DNA from 2 places in the Arthrobacter sp. SLBN-53 genome. Region 1 is predicted to be linked to the other one. Evidence: riboswitches for the same ligand, from Rfam matches in the RefSeq annotation. Region 1 holds a riboswitch; the other holds the start of a gene.
The links. A riboswitch is a leader RNA that binds a small molecule or an ion and turns the genes downstream of it on or off. The one in region 1 is predicted to bind cobalamin.
Positions count from the first base shown of each region.

Region 2: linked by a shared signal. The riboswitch ahead of metE (5-methyltetrahydropteroyltriglutamate--homocysteine S-methyltransferase) and the one ahead of FBY28_RS05130 (ABC transporter substrate-binding protein) in region 1 are both predicted to bind cobalamin.

Region 1 is NZ_VFNN01000001.1:1,075,222-1,083,207, forward strand. Features, by position in the region: gene FBY28_RS05115 (ABC transporter ATP-binding protein) at 1-666, opposite strand, end outside; gene FBY28_RS05120 (FecCD family ABC transporter permease) at 695-1,720, opposite strand; gene FBY28_RS05125 (ABC transporter substrate-binding protein) at 1,717-2,730, opposite strand; gene FBY28_RS05130 (ABC transporter substrate-binding protein) at 2,727-3,755, opposite strand; cobalamin riboswitch at 3,796-3,925, opposite strand; gene FBY28_RS05135 (GNAT family N-acetyltransferase) at 3,928-4,536, opposite strand; gene FBY28_RS05140 (CBS domain-containing protein) at 4,545-4,973, opposite strand; gene FBY28_RS05145 (ribonuclease Z) at 5,062-5,922, shown strand; gene FBY28_RS05150 (transglutaminase family protein) at 5,906-6,736, opposite strand; gene FBY28_RS05155 (alpha-E domain-containing protein) at 6,745-7,722, opposite strand; gene FBY28_RS05160 (circularly permuted type 2 ATP-grasp protein) at 7,722-7,986, opposite strand, start outside.
Region 2 is NZ_VFNN01000001.1:3,299,324-3,307,309, forward strand. Features, by position in the region: partial or broken gene FBY28_RS26220 (mycobacterial-type methylenetetrahydrofolate reductase) at 1-174, shown strand, start outside; gene folP (dihydropteroate synthase) at 210-995, shown strand; gene metE (5-methyltetrahydropteroyltriglutamate--homocysteine S-methyltransferase) at 1,040-3,334, opposite strand; cobalamin riboswitch at 3,465-3,659, opposite strand; gene FBY28_RS15765 (glycoside hydrolase family 16 protein) at 3,873-4,739, shown strand; gene FBY28_RS15770 (cellulase family glycosylhydrolase) at 4,747-6,615, opposite strand; gene FBY28_RS15775 (cellulase family glycosylhydrolase) at 6,785-7,986, opposite strand, start outside.

The DNA.
Region 1 (7,986 bases):
AAGCACCTCGGCGGGAATTCCCGTCGCCACGACGATCCCGCCGGACAGCACCACGATGTGATCGCAGAACATCGCCGCCAGATTGAGGTCGTGCAGCGCGACGACCGTCGTGATGTCCAGCCGGCGGACCAGCACCAGGATCTCCAACTGGTGGGCGATGTCGAGGTGGTTGGTCGGCTCGTCGAGCAGCAGGTGGTCCGGGTCCTGGGCCAGCGCCCTGGCGATCTGGACCCGCTGGCGCTCACCGCCGGACAGGGTCTGCCAGAACCGTTCGGTCATATCGGTCAGCCCGGTCGCTGCCAACGCGCGGTCCACCACCGCCGTGCCCTCGGTGTCCGTCCCGATCATGCCGGTGTACGGGATCCGCCCCAGCCGCACCACATCACGCACCGTGATGTGTAACTCGGTCTCGGCGTGCTGGGCCACCATCGCCACTCGCCGGGCCAGGGTGCGCCGCGACATCCGGGCTATCGGACGGCCATCGAGTTCGACCACCCCGTCGTCGGGGTGATCGACCCCGGCGAGCAGCTTGAGCAGCGAGGACTTACCGGATCCGTTCGGCCCGAGCAGTCCCACGGTGCTGCCCGCCGCGGGCTTCAGGGTGACACCGTCGAGCACCATTCGGCCCGAGCGTGTCCAGCCGACCCGGTCCGCGCGCAGGCTCATGTGTCGACGATTCTCTTGCAAGCTGCGCTCATGCCGGTATCCCCCGGCGGCGCAACAGGATCAACGCGAACGCAGGCACACCCAACAGCGCGGTCACCACCCCGGTGGGTAGCTCCTGCGGCGCGAACACGGTGCGGGCCAACGTGTCGACCCACACCATGAACACCGCGCCGAAGATGGCCACCGTCGGCAACAGACGTAGATGCGCGGGCCCCACCACGAATCGGGCGGCGTGCGGTAACACCAACCCGACGAATCCGATCGCCCCGGCAGCGCTGACCAGCGCGGCGGTGATCAGCGCGGTCATCACCAGCAACACGATGCGGGCCTGCCGGACCGACACCCCGAGGGTGGCCGCGGCGTCGTCACCGAAGGCGAAGGCGTCCAGCGCCCGCGCGTAGGCCAAACAGCACACCAGTCCGGTGCCCACCACCACACCGCAGACCGCGACATCGGTCCAGGACACCCCGGCAAGGGAACCGAGCAACCAGAACAGCACGCCCCGGGTCTGCTCGGCGTCGGCCGATGACAAGACGATGAACGATGTCAACGCCGAGAACAGTTGCGTGGCAGCAACACCGGCCAGCACCACCCGGTCGGTGCCGCCGCCCGCGGCATGCGCCAACAGCAGCACCACCCCGAAGGACAGCACCGCTCCGACGAATGCGCCACCGGAGAGCGTGAGCGCGCCCGCGCCGACCCCGAGCACCGCGATCAACACCGCGCCGGTCGAGGCGCCCGAGGACACTCCGAGCACGAACGGATCGGCCAGCGGATTGCGCAGCAGCGACTGCAGAATCGCACCACACAGGGCCAGCCCCGCACCGCATACCGCGGCGAGCAGCACCCGCGGCAACCGCAGCTGCCACACGATGCCGTCCTGGATCCTGGTCGCGCCCGAGGGACCGGCACCAAGATGTTCGGCGACGATCCCATAGACGTCACGGACGGACAGGGCCGCCGGGCCGATGGTGATGGCCGCCGCCGCCGAGGCGACCAGCAGCGCCAGTCCCAGTATCCAGAGGACGGCCAACGAGGGCGTGCGCAGCGTCACCGTGCGCCGGCGTATCCGAAGCGGCGCAGTCCGTCGGCGACCTTCTCGGTGCCGTCGACGGTGCGGATGGACGGGTTGAGGTCGGCGCCGTTGACCACGATGTAGCGCTTCTGCTGCACGGCGGTCAGCCGCGAGGTCACCGGATTGGACTCCAAGAAGGCGATCTTCGCATCCAGCGCGTCACCGTCGATGGTGCGCCGGCTCAGGTCCGCGAGCACCAGGACGTCGGGATCGCGTTCGGCGATCACCTCCCAGCTGACCTGCGGCCACTCCTCGGTGGTGTCGACGAAGATGTTGCGCGCACCGACCGCGTCGGTGATGACGCCCGGCGAGCCGCAGCACCCGGCGAAATACGGCGCTCGGATATCGGAGAACCAGTACCCGAGATCGGCATCGACCTGCAACCGGTTGGCCTGCATCCGCTGCTCCAACTGGGCGACCAGCTCCTCACCACGCTCGATGACGTCGAAAATGCGTGCCAGCTCTCGGATCTCCTGGTAGATGGCGGCCATGGTGAACGGTTCGTCACGCGGTCCGTCGGTGTCCACAGACATCCTGCCCACGCAATCACTGGGTGCCACATAGGTGGGCACCCCGAGGGACCCGAACTGATCGCGGTCGGCAACGCCGCCGGGCCCGAGCGTTCCGGCGAAGGATGCCGATACGAAATCGGGTTCGGTGTCGAGCACCGTCTCCAGCGATGGCTTGTTCTCCGCCAGTTTCGGAACCGTGGCGTTGGCCGCGGCGAGATTCTCCCGGACCGGATCTGTCCAGGTGGCGGTGCCGACCATGCGGTCGGCGAGCCCGAGCGACAGCAGGATCTCGGTAGACCCCTGGTTCAGCGAGACCGCGCGCTGCGGCGGCGCGGGAATGACGACATCGCGACCGCAGTTGCTCACCGTCATGGGATAACCGGCGCTTGCGGCGTCATTGCGGGCGCTGACCGCCGACTGTCCGCAGGCGGTCAGCGCCGACACGGCGGCGATGCCGAGCACGGCGCGGACGATCATTTCGGTTCCCCGATCGTCGCGAAACCGTCGGCGAGTTTCTCCACGGCGTCGATCTGACGGATACCCGGGTCGAGTTCGGAGCCCGTCAGCACGACGTAGCGCTTCTGCTGAACGGCCGTCATGTTCCGGGTGACGGGGTTGGACTCCAGGAACGCAATCTTGGTGTCGAGGGCGTCCCCGTCGATGCGTTTGCGGCTCAGATCGGCCAGCACCAGCACGTCGGGGTTGCGGTCGGCCAGCGCCTCCCAGCTGATCTCGGGCCAGTCCTCGGCGGCGTCGGCGAATACATTGGTGGCGCCGAACTCGCGGGCGTAGAGCCCGGGCGCCGAACAACAGCCGGCCAGGTACGGGGTGCGCAACCCGGAGAACCAGAACGCCACCGTGGCCTCGCGCGCCGCGATCCGAGGTGCGTCGTCGAGCCGCTGCCTGAGCCGGCTCACCAGCTCCGCGCCACGGTCCTGGACGTCGAAAATCTGTGCCAGCTCGGTGATTTCACGAAACAGCGTGTCCATCTCCAGCGGTGCGGTACGCGTCACCGTCTCACCGTCGACGATGGCGTCGGTGCACACCGATGGCGACTGGTAGGTGGGGATGCCGAGTTCGGCCAGGCGGGCGCGCTCACCGACGACAGCAGGGGTGAACGTATGGGCGCTCGCCGAGGTGATGAGATCGGGTTCCAGATCGAGCACCGCCTCCAGGCTCGGGTCGTTGTCGGCGATCCGGGGCACCCGGTCGTTGTCGGCGGCCAACGCGGGCAGCACCGGGTCGAACCAGGTGGAGGTGCCCGCCATCCGGTCGGCCAGGCCGAGGGAGAGCAGGATCTCGGTGGAGGCCTGATACAGCGACACCGCGCGTCGCGGCGCATGCTCGAAGGTGACCTGCACGCCGCAGTTCTGCAGCGTCAGCGGATAGCTGGTACCGCCGGCTTCTACGGCCGCGGCAGCGGGTGCGGGAGCCGGCGCCTCCGCTCTGCCACAGGCGGTGACGGTGAGGACAAGACAGAGCAGCGTGACGATCACCCGCACGGCGGTGACTTCCTTCGGTACAGGGCCCAAACGCGGAGCCGTCGACGGTGGCACGACCGCAGGCATTCGGGCTCGAGGCCATGCCTCACACCGCTGCGCGTCAGCTCCGGATTGTCACCGGATTCCCCTGCAGGTCAGCACCGAACTCTACCGGCTTGCACCGCAGACGGGTTTACCGCGGGTTGCGCCACATCGGGTACATGACGGGTCCCCCGTCGCGCAGGGTGATCTCTCCGGTGACCTCGAAGCCGAAGCGCTGGTAGTAACCGATGTTGTCGGGGTTGCTGGACTCCAGGTAGACGGGCGCGTACTCGGCATCGCAACGGTCCAACCGCGACCGCATCAGCGCGTGACCGAAGCCGCCACCACGTACCTGCGGATCGCTGCCGATCACGGCGAGATACCAGTGCGGCTCGTCGGGGTGCGACCGCTTCATCAACTCCGATACCTGCATCCCGCGGCGCACCGCACCGCCGAAGGTCAGCAGCATCGATGGCGCCGCACGCAATTCCTCGGCCGCGGTGTGCCGCCACTGACCCGGCGGGTCCCACAGCGCCGCCGCCGCGATGCCGGACTCCGCACAGGCGACCTCCACCCCGCCGCGAGCCAGATGGTGATGGCGGGTCAGTCCGGCGAACAGCTTGTGCAGTTTGCGCCGACGCGCCTGCGGGTCGGGCAGCATCCACGCCATCACCGGATCGTCGAAGAACGCCCGGCCCAGCACCCGGCCCAGGGTGTCGACATCGGAACGGGCGGCGGGTCGTACCTGTGGGTCACGCACCCGTCCATTCAGCCCTGCGTGATGTACGCCTGCAAGTACTCCGTGCTGGACTCCAGTTCCTGCATGCGGCTCTTGAGCAGGTCCCCGATGCTCACGATCCCGGCCAACCGGCCGTCCTGGAGCACCGGGATGTGCCGCACCCGGTGATGGGTCATCGCCGCACTCAGACTGTCGACCGAGTCCTCGGGTGCACAGAACACCAGATGCGTGGTCATGATCTCGCCGACCGGTCTGGTCAGCAGATCCAGACCCAGATCATGCAGACGGCGCACCACATCGCGCTCGGAGACGATGCCGACCGGCCCGTCCGGACCGACGACCACCATCGCGCCGATATTCCGCCCGACCAGGCCCGCGAGCAGATCGGCCACCGATGTCTCCGGTGCGATCGTGGCCACCGCCGACCCCTTGTTCCGCAGTACGTCGGCTATCCGCATGACGCCCTCCCGCGATATGTGACCTCCGCCACATTCAGGCTACGTCGGATCTGCCACCTGCGGACGATTGCGGCGGTATATGTGGGCCATGATCGAGGTGACTCTGTTGGGAACCGGCAGCCCCATCCCCGACCCGGACCGGGCGGGCCCGTCCACCCTGATCCGCGCAGCGGACCAGACGTTCCTCGTCGACTGCGGCCGCGGGGTACTGCAGAGACTCGCCGCTGCGGGCTCCGGCGCGCCCCAGCTCAGCGCGCTGTTGCTGACCCACCTACACAGCGACCATATCGCCGATCTGGGCGATGTCCTGATCACCCGGTGGATCGGCACCTTCGACCCCGACCCCACACCGCTGCCCATCATCGGGCCGCCCGGCACCGCCGACGTGGTCAAGGCGATGCTGGCCGCGTTCGGCCATGACATCTCCTACCGACTGGAGCACCACGCCGATCTGACCGGACCACCGCGGGTGCAGGTGCACGAGTACACCGACGGGATGGTGTGGGATGAGGGCGGCGTGCAGGTGCGCGTCGCGCCCACCGACCACCGACCGGTCGCGCCGACCATCGCCTTCCGCATCGATCACGGTGGCGCCTCGGTGGTGCTCGCCGGCGATACGGTGCCGTGCGCCACGCTTGATGCGCTGACCTCCGGGGCAGGCGCTTTGGTGCACACCGCGATTCGTCGCGATCTGATCGAGGCGGTGCCCCTGCAGCGGGTGCGCGACATCTGCGACTACCACTCCAGTGTGGAACAGGCCGCCGATACCGCCGCGCGCGCCGGCGTCGGCATCCTGATCCTGACCCATTACGTGCCCGCCATGGCGCCGGGCACCGAAGATCAGTGGCGGGCGCTGGCAGCCACCACCTTCGACCGACAGATCGAACTCGGCAACGATCTGCACCGGGTGCAGGTTCACCCCGGCGTCTGCGTCAAGCCAGCCGGGTGATCTCCACGACCACGTCGAGGTCGGTGGATCCCTCACCCGAGTAGATGCCCTTCAGCGGGGTCACGTCGGCGTAGTCCCGGCCCACACCCACGCTGATGTACTGCTCGTTGATGTCCTTGTCGTTGGTCGGGTCGTAGTGCCACCAGTCGCCGGTCCAGGCCTGGATCCAGGCATGGCTCTGTCCTTCGACGGTGTCACCCACCTTGGCGGTGCGCTTGGGGTGCAGGTACCCCGACACATAGCGGGCCGGTATTCCCATGCTGCGCAACAGGATCAGCGTCAGGTGCGCGAAATCCTGGCAGACACCCTTGCCCTCGCGCAGCGCGTCCAGGCCCGAGGAGTGCACGCCGGTGGTGCCGGACACGTACTTGAGTTCACCGGTCACCCATCGCGATGCCTCGATGACCGCCTGCTGGGGGTCGTGATTCTTCATGATCTGGCGGCCCACCCGCTCCATGCGCTTGCTGGCCGGTGTGTAGACCGTCGGGGTCAGCAACTCGTCGAAGCGGTCGATCACGGCCTCCGATTCCAGGTCTTCCCACGTCACCGAAGACTCCGGGATGACCGGTTGCTCGGTCTCCACCACCGAGGACGCCGTCACCTCCAGTTCGGTGTGCGGCGCGTGCAGATCGAACGTGGTGACCGCCGTGCCCCAGTAGTCGACATAGCGGTACTGACGGGTCGCCGGGACGGTTTCCACCCGGTTCAGGATGACGTTCTGCCGGGAATCCGAGCGTGGCGTCAGGCGCGCCTCGTTGAAGGACGCCGTGACGGGCGACTTGTAGGCGTAGCCCGTTGCATGGACCACCCGCATACGCCACATCAGATCTCTCCCTCTTCGATGACGGTGCCGCCGGCTCGACCGGCATCGGTCCAGGCAACCCACGGTGCGGAATGAAAGTACTGCAGCGCCAACGCTTCCCCCACCTTGACACAGGTCTGCTGCAGTGCCGCCAGCTGATCTTCCAGCGATTCCAGGAGCACACCGGGTGGCAGGAACTCCAGTTCACTGCGGGCGCGTCCGAGCAGGCGCTGCGCCTCGGCGGTCGCCCCGACCCGATTGTGCCTACGGTGCAACAACTCGTCGAGACTGTGCTCGGCGAGGCGCAGGGAGTAGAAGATCGACCGCGGGAACAGCCGGTCCAACAACAGGAATTCGACCACCCTGCTGGCATCGAGGACACCGCGGTAGGTGCGCAGGTAGGTGTCGTGGGCGCCGGCGGAACGCAGCACCGTCACCCAGGCCGGCGACGAACCACTGTCGCCGACCCGCGAGAGCAGCATGCGCACCGTCATGTCGACGCGTTCGATGGCCCGGCCGAGCACCATGAAGCGGTAGCCGTCATCGCGCGACAGCGTCGAATCGGCGAGACCGGCGAACATCGCAGCGCGCCCCTCGACATAGGCGAGGAACTCGTGCGGCCCGAGCCGCCGAGCCGCCCGCTCCCGCTCTGCCAGCGCGTTGTAGGTGGTGTTGAGGCACTCCCACATCTCGGTGGAGGTGACTTCGCGTGCCCCGCGGGCATTTTCACGGGCGGCGGTGATCGATTCGACGATCGAGCAGCCGCCCTGGGTATCCCGGCCGAACGCGACGAGGTCGGTCAGTGACCACACGTCGAGCTGCTGTTCGGGGGGTTCGATATCGAGCACTCGCAGCAGGACCCGCGATGTGTGGTCGGGGTCCACGCTGGAGTCTTCGAGCAGTTGGTGAACCACCACGTCGAGGATGCGCGCAGTGTCATCGGCGCGCTCCACATAGCGGCCGATCCAGTACAGCGATTCCGCATTACGGGCCAGCATCAGTCGACCACCGCCTGTTGTTGTTGCTGCTGTTGCTGTTCTGGGGCGGTACGGATTTCGCGGGCCTGCTGCTGCTGGGTCTGAGTCGATCCGTCGCCCTTGGTGTCCCGGCCCGCCTTGGTGCTGCGCGAGGCCTTTTCGGCGACCGAGGCCTGGCCGTTCTTGACCGTCTCGGGCAGCGCGCGCACCACCTCGGCGGCGGCCAATTCCCGATCGGCGGCCGAGGTCCGCGACGCCAGCACCCAGGTGTCCTTGGAACCACCA
Region 2 (7,986 bases), 2.2 Mb from region 1:
GCCACCAGTGACCCGGATACGAAACGACGGCTCCTCGTGGATCTGTACGAGAAGGTCATCGACGGTGTTGCCGACCTGGGATTTCCGCTGAGCGTGCACTTTGAGGCCCCCTACGGTATCAGCGGTCCGGCGTTCGACACGTTCGCCGAGATGCTGGCGTACTGGTCGCCGTGACGAGCGCACGTGACCGCGACACGCCGATGCGGGTCATGGGCATCCTCAACGCGACACCCGACTCCTTCTGGGCGCAAAGCAGATTCGATACGGCCGATCCGGCGGTGGAGGCCGGTCTGATGATGTTCGACGACGGAGCCTGGGCGGTGGACGTCGGCGGAGAATCCACTCGGCCCGGAGCCGTTCCGGTATCGGTGGACGAAGAGATCGACCGGGTGGTGCCGATCGTCGCCGAACTCGCACATTGCGGTGTGGTGTCTGTCGATACCCGTAATCGTGAGGTCGCGGAGGAAGCGGTCCGGGCCGGAGCCCGCATCATCAACGACGTGTCCGGCAAGCTGTACGACCTCGCCGGGAGACTGAGTGTCGGATATGTGAGCATGCACGCGCATACGGTTCCGGTTCTGGCAGAAGGCTACCCGGAGTATGGCGACGTGAATGCCGAGGCGCGAGCCTTTGTCCAGGGAACGGCTGAATCGGCGTTCACAGCCGGTGCCCGGCCGGTGTGGGTGGATCCGGGAATCGGGTTCGGCAAGTCTGTTGCCGACAACCTCGAATTGCTGCGCCGACTACCTGATCTGTGCGGCGGGCCATTTCCCGTCGTACTGGGGGTGAGCCGCAAGTCTTTTCTCGGTGCGCTGACCGGCCGCGGTGCGGATGGTCGGTTGGCGGCCTCGCTTGCTGTGTTGGGCGCCGCGTGGACAGCCGGAGTTGACACCGTGCGGGTCCACGACGTCCCAGAGACGCTCGACACCATCGCGGTGCTCGAGGCACTTGCTGGAACAGCCCGAGCGCCTACAGTGCCCCTGAGTGCTCAATGAGACCGTGCCCCGGAGCCCGTAAGGACTCCGGGGCACGACTGTCGTCACCGTTCTGCGCGCACCACCTTGGCGGCCTCGACCATGTTGCGGAGCGACTCGCTGATCTCGTCGGTCCTGCGGGTCTTCAAACCGCAGTCCGGGTTTACCCAAAGGCGTTCCACAGGAACCGCTTCCAGCGCCTCACGTAGCGCCACGATTATCTCCTGCTTGGTCGGCACCCGCGGGGAATGAATATCGTAGACACCCGGTCCCACTCCATTGCTGAAGCCCACCGCGTTGAGATCGGTGAGCACCTCCATATGCGATCGTGCGGCCTCGATGGACGTGACGTCGGCGTCGAGGTCGGCGATGGCGCCGATCACTTCCCCGAACTCCGAGTAGCACAGATGGGTGTGCACCTGGGTGTCGTCGCGCACACCCGCAGTGGCCAACCTGAAGGCCTCCACCGACCACGCCAGGTAATCCTGTTTCTCCTTGGAGCGCAATGGGAGCAGTTCCCGCAGCGCAGGCTCGTCGACCTGGATGATGGCGATACCGGCTTTCTCCAGGTCCACCGTCTCGTCCCGGATGGCGAGTGCGACCTGTGCAGCCGTGTCGGCCAGCGGTTGGTCATCACGGACGAATGACCACGCCAGGATGGTCACCGGACCGGTCAGCATTCCCTTGACCGGTTTGGCGGTGAGCGACTGTGCGTAGGCCGCCCACGCGACGGTCATCGGCCACGGACGCGCCACGTCACCGTAGAGAATCGGGGGACGGACACACCGGGACCCGTAGGACTGCACCCAGCCGTTCTGGGTGGCGAAGAACCCGTCCAACTGCTCGGCGAAGTACTGCACCATGTCGTTGCGCTCGGGCTCACCGTGCACCAGCACGTCGATTCCGAGTTCTTCCTGCAACGCGATGACGGCTGCGACCTCGTCTTTCATCTTCTGCTCATACTGAGTCTCGTCGATCCTGCCGGCGCGGAGATCGGCGCGTGCCACCCGAATCTCGGTGGTTTGCGGATATGAACCGATTGTCGTGGTCGGCAGCGTGGGGAGGTTAAGCCGTTTCTGCTGCGCGGTGCGCCGATCGGCGGCGATGCCCCGTCCGGACGCTCCTGCCGCCCGGATGGCGTCGAGCCTGGAGCGGATATCGGTGTTGTTCAACCGAAGGTCGACCTTGCGGGAAGCCGCTGCGGCGTTCGATGTTTCGATCTCCGAGGCGATGGCTTCCCGGCCCTGCGCGAGCCCCTTGGCCAAGGTCACCACTTCGGCGACCTTCTCGGCGCCGAATGCCAACCAACTACGCAATGCCTCATCGAGGTCGGTCTCGGGCTCCAACGCGTACGGGACGTGCAGGGTCGAGCAGGATGTCGACACGACGACGTGGCCGGCCGGACCCACGAGGGTGGCGAGCGTGGTCAGCGCGCTCTCCAGGTCGGTGCGCCAGATGTTGCGTCCGTCGACAATGCCGGCGACGACGGTCTTTCCGGCCAGTTCCGGCACGGCAGAAACGGCGTCCACCGAGCCGTACACCGCGTCGATTCCGATGGCCTCGACAGAGGTGCGGGCCAGGGCAGGCAGCGTGTCGGTCAACTGGCCGAAGTATGTCGCGACGAAGATGGCCGGGCGGTGGGTGAGCGCACCGAGCCGGGTGTACGTGGTCTCTGCCAGTGCACCGACGTCGTCGATGTTGTCGGTGACCAGGATCGGCTCGTCGATCTGAACCCAACCGACCCCGCGTTCGGCAAGGAGCTCCAGCAGTTGGGCGTAGACGCCGACCAATTCGTCGAGCCGCTCGATCGGCGCGCCGGCACCGTCGACGGCCTTGCTCAGCGCCAGATAGGTGATGGGACCCACGACCACCGGTCGCAGCGGGACATCGACCGCCGCCGCCTCATCGAGTTCGGCCAGCAGTTTGCCGGGATTCAGCGAGAAAGTGGTATCCGGGCCGATTTCGGGGACGATGTAGTGATAGTTGGTGTCGAACCACTTGGTCATCTCCAAGGGGGCTACGTCGACGCCGTCATAGGTCCCGCCGCGGGCAGCGGCGAAGTAGCGGTCCAGGTCGTCGTGGACGCCCGCAACACGCGGGGGCAGGGTGCCCAGTAACACCGACTGGTCCAGCATGTGGTCGTAGTACGAGAACGTGTTGACCGGTATCGAGTCGACGCCGGCGTCGGCGAGCTGGCGCACCGTGTCACCCCGCAGGGTGGCTGCCACAGCTTCGAGTTCGGCGCGGTCGATCTTCTTGGACCAGTACTTCTCAACCGCGCGCTTCAGCTCGCGGTTAGGGCCGACACGCGGCGACCCCAGTATGGTGGCGGTGAACGTGGGGGCAGATTGTGTTGTCACACAGAGTCCTTCAACAACGATGGGGAGCCCACCGCCCACAGGAACGTGCAACCGAAGAGGCCGCCGCAGGTATGCCGAGGCCGCTATCGGCCATACGCCCAGTCCACGAGGCGATGCGCCGTCGGGCGCGGCGCGCCCGACACAACTGGCAGGTCTTCGGACTCACAGGCACATACCCAAAGGTATTCCTACTGGCCGTCGCTTCCCGGTGCTGCGCACCAGTGCCGTTGACGGCGGTCGTTCCTGCATACCGCTGCGGGACAGTCCCGGATTCTCACCGGGTTCCCTCTCACCACGGGTAGATACCGATCCCGTGGCTCGATGCCGGCAGTGCTGAGTTCACACCGCAGGCAGACCAGTTGTAGATGGGACTCTACCCGGATCCGCGGGTTGGTAGCCGCTCAGCTGGTAAGACGCTGCAACTGCGGCCTGCGGCATCCGCATGTCGCGGCCCCGGTCGTCGCTGAGATCGCAGTCAGCGAGCCATGAGGTTGGCGCGGCTTTGCGCGAAATCCGCCACGGCTGGTTATGGTCGGCTGTGGCTGAATTCGATCGACGCAGTGCGATGTTGATGCTCGGACTCGGTGCGGCGGCCGCCGCACTCCCCACCGCGACCGCTCACGGCGAGCCGTTGCCCGGTGATCTAGGGCCCGGGCCGGGGGCTCCGACGCCCGAAGCGGCGGCGCCGCCCATCCTGTGGCAGGACGAATTCAATGGTCCTGCCGGGTCACCGCCGAATCCGGCGTCGTGGTTCATCGTGCCGCAGCGTGAGACCATCCGGAACCCGGTCGAATGGGACAAGCCGTTCAACATGGGCCGCTATGTCACCGACCAGGAACACGTCTTTCAGGACGGTAACGGCAACCTGGTCATCCGCGCCACCGAGGGCCCGGGCGCCAATATCCAGGAGAAGTTCGCCAGCGCCAAGATCATCGGTAACTGGCGCGGCGGAGTGGGGACGACGTGGGAGGCGCGCGTCAAACTGAACTGCCTGACCAACGGCGCGTGGCCGGCCTTCTGGCTGCTCAACGACAATCCGGTGCGCGGCGGCGAGGTCGACCTGTTCGAGTGGTACGGCAATCAGGATTGGCCCTCGGGAACCACCGTTCACGCGAGTCTGGACGGCACCCAGTTCCAGACGTTCAAACACCCCATCGACAGCAACTGGCATACCTGGCGGATGACCTGGAAGCCCGAGGGGATGTACTTCTGGCGCGACTACGAGCCGGGCATGGAACCGTTCTGGACGGTGCGCGCGGACTCGCTCAGAGAATGGCCGTTCAATGATCCGGGCTTCACGATGGCTCCGGTGTTCAACATCGCCATCGGCGGCTCCGGCGGCCGCGAGCCCGCCGGCGGCAACTATCCGGCCGAGATGCTGGTCGATTGGATCCGCGTCTTCTAGAACCGCTTCACGCGGACGAGGGGGTCCGGGTGTCCGTGTTGTCTGCCGATTCCGCAGGTCGTTCGCTGTTCACCGTCGGATTTGACGCCTCGTCCGGAGTTGCCTCGCGCTCGCTGGTCTCGACATCACTCGCTGCCTCCTCGGCTGCTTCCTCTTCGGCCTCCGGGTCGACCCCGAACGGGCTGTCGGCACCGGTTTCGGGCTCGAACGTCTGAGGCGACGCCACACCGGGTTCGTCGGGCTCGACCGTCTCGAGGACGACGTTCCCCGATTCGGACGCCGGCTCCTCGATGTCGAGCTCGTCGGACCTCGGTGCGTCACTGTGATCAGCGACGGGTTCGACCTGTTCGGCGATGGCGGTGACCGACACCATCCGGGTTTCGCTGCGCGGGGATGCTGCGGGGGACGAACCGACCTCGGGTACCGGCGGCGCCGGTTCGTCGATACCCAAACAGCTCTCGACCCGGTCTACGACCCACGTGACGGCGTTACCGATGGCCTCGGCAATACCGCGCACGACCCTGGACGTCAGGTCGACCACTCCACCGATGACGTCGACCGCCACCCGGGCAACGGTTTTCACCACCCAGACGGTGGCGTCGATGATGGCGTCTGCCACCGCCAGACCGATATCGACCAGGCCGCTGATCGCCCGGCCCGAGGTCTCCACGATCCAGTTGACCGTGTTCCTGATGGCCTCGATGATCGGGTAGCCGGGGTCCAGACTGTCCAGGAAGTCGCGGATGACCTGCACAGCGGGCTTCTCGCTCCAGTCGGTGTACCAGATGCCGAAATTGTCTTGGTCGCTGGAACTTCCGCTGTTCAGGTCACGCGTGGAGTAGATGAAGATCGGTCCGGTACCGTTCTCGCGCTGCCAGCTTCGGAGGAAGTCTTCAAGGAACTCCGCCTGCTTGTCGGGCGAGTTGTACAGCCAAGGAGCGGAGGGATTGAGCGGGGTTGTCGGTAGGCCGTACTCACTGGCCCAGACCTTCAGGGCGCCGTCTCCGTATTGCTCCATGAGCGCGCGGATATCGCGCAGTTGCAGAATGGGTGAATCCGATTGGGTTGCACCCTCGGAGAAGGGGATGTCGTAGTGGTACGGGTGGAATGAGAACGCATCGAAGAAGCCGTGCGCGCCGTTGTCGTACATCCCCTGGAGAAAGTCGATGGGATTCATGGTGAAGTTGTTGCCGAGCGTGCGTCCGGATCCCAAAACCCCTGCAACCACGGTGATGTCATCATCGGGATCCAGTGGGTCATCATGTGCCTTGATGGCGGTGTAGGCGGCCTTGACCAGTTCGGTGTAACCCGCGGGGTCAACCGGATTGAGGAAGAAACGGCCGTTGGGTTCGTTCCACACCTCCAGCGCCGAGATCTTGCCGGCGTACCTCTCGGCGACGGCCCCGGCGAACGCGGCGAAAGCGCTGGACCGCGGCATACCGGACAGGGGGAGTGTGTCGGGATCGGCCTTGGCCCAGTTCGGGGTTTCGTGAAGCACCCCGAGCACCCCCATTCCGCGGCGGTGAGCCTCATTGATGACGTAGTCGGTATCGCCCCAGTAGAAGTTGCCATCTTCGGTCAGTTGGGTGCTGATCCAGGAGATCCCGATGCGGACGTTCTGAACCCCGAGGGACTGCATCATGTCGAGTTGTTTGTCGATGAGGGCGTGGTCGCCGAGCCGCACCAGGTTGGAGTCGGCTAGCCCGATGGTGGTGGGCATCTGGTCGATGGCGGCAACGAGATCGACAGACGCACCCGCCACACGCGACGCTGGGGCTCTGGGGTCAGCGCCGGTGCAGATGGTGGCCAGCACCACAGCCGAGGCAATGGTGACTGTGGTGCGTTGGCGAAGGGTCCGCAGACATGCCCTGTTCATGACGACTCCCCGCAAGCCGAAATCTGGTTGGCAGTTGCTCAGCCAGTTCTGACATTAGCTCCATACAGGTGCGAAAAATCGGCTTTGACATGGGAAGTTTAGGAATTTTGATGGTGCAGATAAGCCGGCCGGGGTGACGAGTGCGCCACCCCGGCCGGTATTGCCGTGCTTACTCGGTCGACCCGGCGTCCGAGCCCGTGGACCCGTTGACACTGGATCCGGACGAACCGGTGGTGGAACCGTCTGTTGTGGAGCTTGAGTCGGTAGCGGTCGAATCCGTTCCCGAACCCGACGAACGGGTGGTCGAGTCGTTCGTCGCCGTCTCTTGCCCGCCGGGGGTGTCGGTCGTGTCGGCGGTGTCCGGTTCAGACGTGGTCGTCCGTGAGGTGGTCGTCCGCGACGAGGTGCCCTCGGGTTCGGGCTGAGTCGCCTCGAGGACCGCCGCCCGCGACGAATCGGCGCTCTCCAGGGCGGGATCGGTTGCGCTGGTGGGCGCGTCGACCTCGTCATCGTCCGGTGCGGTGGCGGTGCGCAAGGCCGTGGTGGGTGCGGTTGTACCGGCGATGGACTGTGTCGTCGTGCCGGTGCTGTTCGGCTGGCCCCAGGTTGCTGCCCAGTTGGCCGCCGCTTCGGCCAGTGCTGCCTGCCAATTCGACATCGCCTCGGCCACCGGATCCGCCGGCGCCGGCTCCTCGACCACCGGAGCCTCCGGGGCCACCGGAGCGTCCGGCAATTCCTCCGGCGTCGGCAATTCATCCACCGGGATGCCATCTTCTGGAACAGGGCCGTTCTCGGCGATCCAGGCCTGGACCACGGTGGCGGCCTGCTTGGGTGTGTAGTCGTCGCGGAACAGGCCCCAGGTGTCCTCGACTTCGGTCGATCCGGAGTCCCTGTCGACCAGGGAATAGATGAATTGTGGTCCTACGCCGTCGAGTTCGGACCAGGTTGACATGAAATCGTCGATGAACTCGGCCTGCTGGGCCTCGGAGACATAGGAGGTCGGCAGACCGTATTCACTTGTCCACACCGTCTTGTCGCCGTCACCGTATTTCGCCATGAGGTCCTGCATGGCCTGCAACTGTCCGACCGCAGATATCTCGTTGCCGAAGCCGTCGCCGAACTTCCAATCGTAGTTGTACGGGTGATATGACAGCGCGTCGAAGTAGCCCGCCGCACCGGATTCGTACATCGTCGCTACGAAGTCCACGGGGTTGATGTTGATCCCACCCCAGCTGAGTCCGGCGGTGACCACTCCGCCGACGACGGTGCCGCTGGGGTCGACCTCCTTGACCGCGGTGTAACCGGCCTTCAACAGTTCGGTGTAGGCGGCCGGATCGGGGCGGGGACTCCAGAACACGAAACTCTGTGGCT